2 regions of the Mesorhizobium sp. P2_E7 genome follow, and region 2 is predicted to be linked to the other one. Evidence: predicted binding sites of a transcription regulator. Region 2 holds the regulator's gene; the other holds the start of a gene.
The links. The regulator PhoB, encoded in region 2, activates phosphate uptake and scavenging genes when phosphate is short. The targets are predictions, from matches to a motif close to TGTCATNNANCTGTCAT.

Region 1 (5,059 bases), on a different contig from region 2:
GCAGGTTTCTTGCCGCAAAACCGCAGGGCACTTTTGCGGAACCTGCCTTGGTACAAACCTCTTAATGAAGCCGGCAATTGACGCAAGCATGGCTGAGGTCTAAAGGGTCGTTATCCCGTGGTGATTTGGCCGGTCGGCTTGCAGCCACGTTAAACAAGTCGCTAAAGGACCGTCGGGCCGCAAGGCCGTATGGACCGGTTGCGACTTTCGCGGCCGGTTTTTTTGTGTCTGGAACAAAAACGATGAGCACCAAGAAGCGTAACTGGAAGCCTCAGACCGCACTCGTGCATGGGGGAACACTGCGTTCCCAGTTCGGCGAAACGTCGGAAGCGATGTACCTCACCCAAGGCTATGTCTATGAGACGGCACAGGCCGCCGAAGCCCGTTTCAAGGGCGAGGAGCCGGGCTTCATCTATTCGCGCTACGCCAACCCGACCGTCGACATGTTCGAAAAGCGCATGTGCGCGCTGGAAGGCGCCGAAGACGCCCGCGCGACCGCCTCCGGCATGGCCGCGGTGACGGCTGCCCTTTTGTGCAGCGCAAAGGCCGGCGATCATATCGTGGCTGCGCGCGCGCTGTTCGGCTCCTGCCGCTGGGTGGTCGAAACGCTGGCGCCGAAATACGGCATCGAGGCGACCCTGGTCGACGGCACCGACATCGCCAATTGGGAAAAGGCGGTCAGGCCGAACACGAAGCTGTTCTTCCTGGAAAGCCCGACCAACCCGACGCTTGAAGTGGTCGACATCGCCGCCGTTGCCTCGCTCGCCACCTCGATCGGCGCCAGGCTGATCGTCGACAATGTCTTTGCCACGCCTTTGCAGCAGAAACCGTTGCAGCTCGGCGCCCACATCGTCGTCTACTCCGCGACCAAACACATTGACGGCCAGGGACGGTGTCTCGGCGGCATCATCCTGTCGGACAAGAAGTGGATCGACGAGAATCTGCACGACTATTTCCGCCACACCGGCCCGAGCCTGTCGCCGTTCAACGCCTGGACGCTGCTGAAGGGCCTGGAGACGCTGCCGGTGCGGGTGCGCCAGCAGACGGAAAGTGCCGGCAAGATCGCCGACTTCCTGGCCGGGCAGCCGCAGATCGTGCGCGTCATCTATCCCGGCCGCGCCGACCACCCGCAGGCCGACATCGTCAAGAAGCAGATGACCGGCGGCTCGACGCTGATCTGCCTCGACGTCAAGGGCGGCAAGCAGGCGGCCTTCGCCCTGCAGAACGCGCTCGACATCGTGCTGATCTCCAACAATCTCGGCGACGCCAAGAGCCTGATCACCCATCCGGCGACGACGACGCACAAGAACCTCAGCGACGAGGCACGCGCCGAGCTCGGCATCGGACCGGGAACGCTCCGACTGTCGGTTGGTCTGGAGGATACGGACGATCTGCTTGAGGACGTTGCGCAGGCGCTGAAGGCGGCGAAGTAGCGGCCTGCTTCGGAAGCAAGGTAAAGGCCCGGGCGTTGATCAGGCGCCCGACGAGGCCTCTTCCAGTTCCGTCATCGCCTTGGTGCGGATGGTCATGGCATTGCCGCGCCATTCGACCGCACCGCCGAGCCAACCGCGCGACCAGATGGCGGGAAGCATCACATCGCGCACGATCATTGCGGTGACGATGCGCGGCGACAGATACCAGCCCTTGGCCCAGGCAAGCAGGCATTCCGGCGCATAGGCAAAGGCCAGGACGCCCAAAGCCGTGGTGGGCAGGCTGACGCCGGCGCTTGCCGCCGCCACCAGCGCCAGCAGCAGCGGCACCGCCACGCCGGTCAGGATTTCGGGCGTGTAGAACAGCGGGAAGGTGACGCGGCGCAGCCGCGACCAGCGCGTCTGGCGCGACCATATCTCGGCGAACGTGCGCTGGCCGAGCGGCTGTTCGAAAGGCGAAGCAACGAGATTGACGCGCAGGCCGAGCCCATTGACCAGCTTGGTCGCGGCGGCATCCTCGGCGATCTCGGCAGCAAGCGCCTCGATGCCGCCATTGGCGTCGAGCATTGGCTTGTTCCACAGCATGCTCTTGCCCTGGGCAAAGCCGAGGCCCAGCGCCTCGCCGGCATATTGCCAGCGCGCCTGCAGCGTGTTGAGGAAAGCGCATTCGACCTCGGCCCAGAAACCATCCGGCCGCGAGTCGATCGGGGTCGAGCAGACAAGCCCGGTGTCCGGCCGCCAGGCCGCCATCAGATGCTGGACGTAGTCGACAGGCATCAGCACGTTGGAATCGGCCAGGATGACCCAATTGTGCTGCGCCGCCTGCCAGCCCTTGACGCAGTTGTTGAGCTTCGGGTTGGCGCTGACCCGGTCATCGCCGATGAGGAGCTGCGCCGGGATCTCGGGATGGCCGGCGATCGCGGCGTTGATGAGCTTGACCACGGGGTCTTCAGCATGAGCGACGCAGAAGATCAGCTCGTAGCGCGGCCAGCCGAGCGAGAAGGCGCGCTGCAGCGTCTCCTGCGTAAATGGCTCCACCCCGCGCGATGGCACCACGATCGAAACCGGCGGCGCCTTTCTGGCCGGCGGCGCAATCGGGCGCGGCCGCCTCAGGCTGAGCGAGGCGAGCACAATGCCGGCGAGATTGGAGAGAAGCAGGAGTGTCGAAAGCAGTGCTGCTATGACTGTCAGTTCCATCCAGATCTGGTCACTCCGGAAAAAAGCGGCCAGGAATGGCCGTTTTCAACAGTTCGACAGAGCGCTGAGTCGCCCGACACGGTTCATGCACACCATCATTGTCATGTGTCACTTAAATGACATTGTTGTTCGGCACCTGCGCATGAGGCCTAATGCGGGTGTACGGCAAGAGCGCCGACAGGTCCGTTGGTGTCGTTTGGAGCAGCCTATGTACCGCGCCGTCACGCGCAACATCGAAGTGCAGGTCAGACCGTTCTACCTGGAGGATCGCTCGGATCCGTCGGAGAACCGTTATGTCTGGGGCTATCAGGTGACGATCGACAACCAGTCGGACGAGTTCGTGCAGCTTATGTCGCGCTACTGGCACATCACCGACGGCAGCGGCCGGGTCGAGGAAGTGCGCGGCGCCGGCGTCGTCGGCGACCAGCCCGAACTCAATCCCGGCGACAGCTATCAATACACGTCAGGCTGCCCGCTCTCGACGCCGTCGGGCTTCATGGTCGGACACTACACGATGCGCAACAAAAGGGGCGAGACGTTCGACATCGCTATTCCCGCGTTTTCGCTGGATCTGCCGGGGACGCGGCGAACGGTGAATTGAGAGGGCTTGGTTCCTCGCCCCCGCAAGGCGGGGGAGAGGTGGCCCGGCGAAGCCGGGACGGAGAGGGGGACGACCGTCGCGAAGCCAGAATCCGGTAAGGGTCAGGCGCAAGACCTGCAACGTCAGCGAATCCCCGTCTGCAGCAAAGACCCCTCTCCGTCCCGGCTTCGCCGGGCCACCTCTCCCCACTTCGTGGGGCGAGGAATCGGAGTTTGACCCTTACTGTGCCGCAAACTCCGCCGGGTCGAAGTCATACTGCTTCGAGCAGAACTCGCAGGCGACGTGGATGCCGCCATCCTCGGTCGAGTCCTTGATCTCCTGCGCGGAGAAGCCTTCGAGGATGCCGCGGATCTTGTCGCGCGAGCACGAGCACTGATCGGTGACCGGCACGCCGCCGAAGACGCGCACGCCATGTTCGTGGAACAACCGGTAGAGCAACCGCTCGGCGCCGATGGTCGGGTCGATCAGTTCGGTCGGCTCGATGGTGCCGAGCAGCGCCACCAGCTCACGCCACGAATTGTCGGCCGGCTCTTGCGTGACGTCGCGCGGATCGCCGTCGCCGCCCGAAATGTCGGGCACGCGCATGCGCTCGGGCGACTGCGGCAGGAACTGCGCCAGGATGCCGCCGGCGCGCCACTGTTCGCGCGCGCCGCCGGGACCCGGCGTCAGAAGCTTGGCCACCGAAAGCCTGAGGTCGGTCGGGATCTGTTCCGACTGGCGGAAATAGGTGCGCGCAGCGTCTTCCAGCGTCTCGCCGTCAAGCTGGACGATGCCCTGATAGCGCTGCGTGTGCGCGCCCTGGTCGATGGTCAGCGCCAAAACACCGCTACCCAGCAGCGTCTGCTGCGAGGTCTCGTCGGCGGCCACCAGGGCTTCCAGCCGATCGGCGTCGAAGCGGGCATAGGCTCGCAATGCCGAGGGCGTGGAGAAATCCGCGACCAGCATGTCGACCGGCCCGTCGGTGCGGGTCTGCAGGATGAACTTGCCCTCGAACTTCAACGAGGTGCCGAGCAGCACCGTCAGCACGCAGGCTTCCGCCAGCAGCCGGGCAACCGGCTCGGGATAGTCGTGGCGGCTGAGGATGGCGTCGAGCATCGGCCCGAGCTGCACGGTGCGGCCGCGCACGTCGAGCGGGCCGACCTCGAACGGCACGACGTGATCGTCGCCGGCATAGCCGAACTCGCCGAGTTTGGGGTGATGTTCAGTCACTTGATGCGTTTCCAACATGACAAAGCTCCAGGGCGCGGCCATGCGGCCCGGAGGGGTGCATGCGTCCAAACGCGCTTGATTTGCGTGATGCGGCGCAGATAGGCATCACGCCGCCCCAGATCAAGCGCCCAAGCACGTCAGGCACCAAGACACTTCAAGCCCCAAGACACCAGGCGAGCACGGCCTTCTGGGCGTGGAGCCGGTTCTCGGCCTCGTCGAAGACCACCGAATGCGGGCCGTCGATGACCTCGTCGGTCACCTCCTCGCCGCGATGCGCCGGCAGGCAGTGCATGAACAGGGCGTCGGGCTTGGCCCTTGCCATCAGCGCCGCATTGACCTGATAGGGCGAGAAGACATTGTGGCCGCGGGCGCGGTGCTCCTGGCCCATCGACACCCAGCAATCGGTGACGACGCAATCGGCCTGGTCGACGGCTTCCTCGGGCGAGCGGGTAAAGCTCAGCTTGCCGCCATTGGTCTTCGACCAGTCGATATGCTTCTGCGCCGGCTCGCTGCCTTCCGGCACCGCGACATTGAGGTTGAAGCGGAACCGTGCCGAGGCTTCGAGCAGCGAATGCAGCACATTGTTGCCGTCGCCGGTCCAGGCGATGGTCTTGCCGGCAAC
Region 2 (5,059 bases):
GAACTATCCCAAGCTCGCCGAAAACGCACTGGTCGCCAAACTCGGCATCGATCCCGCCAACAAGCCGATGATGCTGAAGCTCAAGGGCTTCCTGTCGGAGGGCGCCCGCGTCCAGCTGCGCGACATCGTCGCCGCCGATCCCTCGGTGATCGGCACGACGCGTGACGTCAACATCCTGGCCGCCGCCAATCTCGACTCCGCCTTCAAGGGCCAGATCGACCTCAGTGTCGATGAAGCCCGCCGCAAGGTGTCCAACCAGCAGATCGATTGGATGAACAAGCTCAAGGCCGATGGCGTGATGGCCGAGCATTTCAATACGGGCCTGTTCACCTATGGCGCCTCCAGCCGGCCTGAGACGTCGGGCATGGGCGTGGCGATCATCGGCTCGTTCTACATGATGGTGATCGTGCTGTTGCTGGCGCTGCCGATCGGCGTCGCCGCCTCGATCTATCTTGAGGAATTCGCCAAGAAGAACCGCTTCACCGACCTGATCGAAGTCAACATCAATAATCTGGCGGCGGTGCCGTCGATCGTCTTCGGCCTGCTCGGGCTTGCCGTGTTCATCAACTTCCTCGGCATGCCGCGCTCGGCCGCCTTCGTCGGCGGCCTGGTGCTGACATTGATGACGCTGCCGACCATCATCATTGCCACGCGCGCCGCCCTTGCGGCGGTGCCGCCGTCGATCCGCTCGGCAGCGCTTGGGCTTGGCGCCTCCAAGATGCAGATGGTGTTCCAGCACATCCTGCCGCTGGCCGCGCCCGGCATCCTGACCGGCACCATCATCGGCCTGGCGCGCGCGTTGGGTGAGACCGCACCACTGCTTCTGATCGGCATGGTCGCCTTTGTCGCCGACTATCCGAAGACACCTTTCGACCCGGCAACCGCGCTACCGGTGCAGATCTACATGTGGGCAAACGAGGCCGAACGCGCTTTTGTCGAGCGCATGTCCGGCGCCATCATCATCCTGCTGGTCTTCCTCATGGCCATGAACATCACCGCGATCGTGCTTCGGCGCCGGTTCGAGCGGCGCTGGTAGAAAAAAGGCAATTTGGTATGAACATCATGACCGAACAGTCCCTTGAAAACGCAGTGGGCGACAAAATGAACGCCAAGTCGAACGAAGTGATCAAGATGCGCGGCGACAAGGTCGGCGTGTTCTACGGCGAGAAGCAGGCGCTGTTCGACGTCAATCTCGACGTCCGCCAAAACCAGGTGACCGCGCTGATCGGCCCGTCCGGCTGCGGCAAGTCGACCTTCCTGCGCTGCCTCAACCGCATGAACGACACCATCGATTCAGCGCGGGTGACCGGCAAGATCACGCTCGATGAGGACGACATCTACGACAAGAACATCGACGTCGTCGAACTCAGGGCTCGCGTCGGCATGGTGTTCCAGAAGCCCAATCCGTTCCCGAAGTCGATCTACGAGAACGTCGCCTACGGCCCGCGCATCCATGGCCTGGCCAAGCGCAAGTCCGACATGGACCAGATCGTCGAGTCGAGCCTGAAGAAGGCGGCGATCTGGAACGAGGTCAAGGACCGCCTGCAGGAACCCGGCACTGGCCTGTCCGGCGGCCAGCAGCAGCGCCTGTGCATCGCGCGCGCCATCGCGGTCTCGCCGGAAGTGATCCTGATGGATGAGCCCTGCTCGGCGCTCGACCCGATCGCCACCGCCCGCGTCGAGGAGCTGATCGACGAACTGCGCCAGAACTACACTATCGTCATCGTCACCCACTCGATGCAGCAGGCAGCGCGCGTGTCGCAACGCACGGCGATGTTCCACCTCGGCTACCTGGTCGAGGAGGGCGCCACCGACAAGATGTTCACCAATCCCGACGACAAGCGCACCCAGGACTACATTACCGGCCGCTTCGGCTGAGCCGTCCAGCGGTTGAATTTTCAGGCACGAGGACCAGGATCATGGGTGAACATACCGTCGCCTCCTTCGATGAAGAGTTGGGCCAGATCAGCAAGCTGATCCGCGACATGGGCGATCTGGCCGGGTCGATGGTCAGCGGCTCGACCAAAGCGCTGCTCACGTCGGACAACGCGCTGGCGCAGCGTGTGGTTTCCGATGATGCCATCATGGACGCGCGCCAGCGTGAACTCGACGACCGCGCCATCACGCTCATCGCCAAGCGCCAGCCGATGGCCAACGATCTGCGCGCCGTGGTCGGTTCGATCCGCATGGCCGGCGACCTCGAGCGCATCGGCGATCTCGCCAAGAACATCGCCAAGCGCGTCGGCACTGTGGGCTTGAGCGTCACGCCGCGCGACCTCTCGCATTCCATCGATGCGATGGCACAACTGGTGCTGATCCAGGTGCAAGGGGTGGTCGAGGAATATGCCGCCGCCGATGCGGCCGCGCTGGCGAAGCTCAGGAATGAGGACGAGCGCATCGACGTCAAATACACGTCGGTGTTTCGTGAACTCTTGACCTACATGATGGAAGACCCGCGCAACATCACTGCCTGCACGCATCTTCTGTTCTGCGCCAAGAATCTGGAGCGCATCGGCGATCATGTCACCAACATCGCTGAAAATGCGTATTATGTGCTGACCGGCCAGCAATTGCCTGCCAATCGCCCGAAGCAGGACGAGACGGCGATGGCCACGTCGGCCTGACAAGGGTGAACTGCTGATGATTGCGCCACGCATCATGGTCGTGGAGGATGAGGAGCCGCTGGGCGTGCTCCTCCGCTACAACCTCGAATCCGAAGGCTACCAGGTCGAAGTGGTAACGCGCGGCGACGAGGCCGAAATCCGGCTGCAGGAAAATGTGCCCGACCTTCTGGTGCTCGACTGGATGGTGCCGGCGGTGTCCGGCATCGAGCTTTGCCGGCGGCTCAGGATGCGGCCCGAGACCGAGCGATTGCCGATCATCATGCTGACCGCGCGTGGCGAGGAGAGCGACCGCGTGCGCGGGCTTTCGACCGGCGCCGACGATTATCTGGTCAAGCCGTTCTCGACGCCGGAATTCATGGCGCGCGTGAAGGCGCTGCTGCGCCGCGCCAAGCCGGAAGTCCTGTCCAGCGTGCTCAAGGTCGGCGACATCGTGCTCGACCGTGAATCGCACCGAGTCTACCGCAAGAAGAGCGAGATCCGACTGGGGCCGACCGAGTTCCGCCTGCTCGAATTTATGATGCGCCACCCCGGCCGTGTGTTCTCACGCAGCCAGCTGCTCGACAATGTCTGGGGCGAGACGATCTACATCGACGAACGCACGGTCGACGTGCATGTCGGTCGCTTGCGCAAGGCGGTCAACAATGGCCGCATGCCGGACGTCATCCGCACCATCCGCGGCGCCGGCTACGCCATCCGCGAAGACTAGAGCCCGGCGCGCCGGGCCGTCGCCGGCCTCTCAGGCGACGTGCTTGCCGGTCTTCGCTTGAATGCCGGGCGCGAAAATCTCCTGGTCGACGAAGCTTAGCGCCCGCATGGCGCAGCCCTCGCGGATCAACGGCAGTTCGTTGGGCTCGGTGTCGAAGGAGATCGACTTCGAGTGCTGGCCGCCGGCGGTCTGGGCGATCGCCTCGCGCAATGCCGGCTCGATCAGGTCGAAGGCGGCGGCGCTGACACCGACCATGGCGACAGGGGCGGGGTCGATCAGCGCGAACAGGCTGCCAAGGCCGAAGCCGAGCGCCTCGCCCGCCTTGCGATAGGCTTCGCGCTCCGGGCCATCCGTCTCGCGGGCGCGTGCGGCCAGCGCCCGCATGTCGGCGTCGCCGACATCGACCGGTTCGGCATCCTCGCTCATCATCTTTGCGCTGCGCCAGATAGCGTAGTTGCCGGCATAGGCCTCGACGCAGCCGCGCCGCCCGCAACGGCACAGCGCGCCGCCGGGCCGGTGGATCATGTGGCCGAACTCGCCGCCGGACGAATGGGTGCCGGTGAACAGTTCGCCCTTCAGCACCAGCCCCATGCCGATGCCATGCGAGAGCAGGATGGCGATGAAATCGTCGCGATAGCGGTCAGGCTGGCGCCATTGCAGCGCCACCGCCATCATGTTGCAGTCGTTTTCCATGGTGGCCGGAATGCCGAATTCCGCTTCCAGTATGTCGGCGAAGGCAATGTCGGTCAGCGGTGTGATCGGCGACCACAGCATGGCGCGCGCATGCGAATCGGTGATGCCCTGAATGCCCATGGCAATGCGGGCGACGCTCTGGACGTCGAGGTCGGGATCCTCGAGCCGGCGTCTGACAATGGCAGTGCATTCGCCGATCAGTTCGTCGCGCGAAATGGTCAGCGTGTCGAGCCGGCGCTGTTCCTCGGCGACCACCTGGCCGGCATAGTCAATGACGGTGACGGAGAGGAAGTTCAGCGACAGCACCACGGTCATCACCGCCGCCGCTTCCGGGTTGAGGCCAAGGCCGACCTGCGGCCGGCCGCGTTTCAGCGCGCCGGTCTCGCCGGGCTTGCTTTCGGCCAGGATGCCTTCCGCAATCAAATCCGACGAGATCGCCGATATGGTCGAATGGCTGAGGCCGGTGGTCGCCGCGATCTCGGTCCGCGACGGTTGGCCGGCACGGCGCACGGCCGAAATCACCATCGCACGGTTGCGACGGCGCAAATCGTCGTGGCGGATTCCAACCGACATTTTTGTTTCCTCCCGGTCCTCCTCGCGCCTCATGATAATGAAGGCGGTCAGGGGCGCTACGCAAATATTGGCAGAAGCCGGCGGCGCTGTCATTGTTTATTGCGAGTCTCGAAAAAATTCGCGGAGGCCATCAGATTCCATCAGAATCGATGTTGACAGCGCCTCGCCGTTGGACCAGTATTTTTTCGAGGCTCGAAAAAATAGAGCCTCTGTGTGCCGGCCTTCGGGCCAGTTTTGTCGCGCCGCGCGCGGCGCAGGGAGGATTAACATGAACAGATTTGCAGCCGCCATGCTGGCGGGTGTCGCCATGTCGCTGACGCTGGTGTCGGTCGCGCAGGCGAAGGACAAGGTCATCGGCGTGTCGTGGTCGAACTTCCAGGAAGAGCGCTGGAAGACCGACGAAGCGGCGATGAAGGCGGCGATCGAGGCTGCCGGCGACAAGTATATTTCCGCCGACGCGCAG

Region 1: AC1DYC_RS18315 (ceramide glucosyltransferase) is a predicted target of PhoB. The motif match lies at 2,733-2,749, and genes of this name have one in related genera.

Annotation. Positions count from the first base shown of each region.
Region 1 is NZ_JBFUER010000002.1:257,259-262,317, forward strand. Features, by position in the region: SAM riboswitch at 108-185, shown strand; gene AC1DYC_RS18310 (O-succinylhomoserine sulfhydrylase) at 243-1,433, shown strand; gene AC1DYC_RS18315 (ceramide glucosyltransferase) at 1,473-2,627, opposite strand; gene apaG (Co2+/Mg2+ efflux protein ApaG) at 2,836-3,228, shown strand; gene AC1DYC_RS18325 (Hsp33 family molecular chaperone) at 3,448-4,479, opposite strand; gene argF (ornithine carbamoyltransferase) at 4,592-5,059, opposite strand, start outside.
Region 2 is NZ_JBFUER010000003.1:240,151-245,209, reverse strand. Features, by position in the region: gene pstA (phosphate ABC transporter permease PstA) at 1-1,036, shown strand, start outside; gene pstB (phosphate ABC transporter ATP-binding protein PstB) at 1,054-1,878, shown strand; gene phoU (phosphate signaling complex protein PhoU) at 1,920-2,624, shown strand; gene phoB (phosphate regulon transcriptional regulator PhoB) at 2,641-3,330, shown strand; gene AC1DYC_RS20245 (ROK family protein) at 3,361-4,596, opposite strand; gene xylF (D-xylose ABC transporter substrate-binding protein) at 4,865-5,059, shown strand, end outside.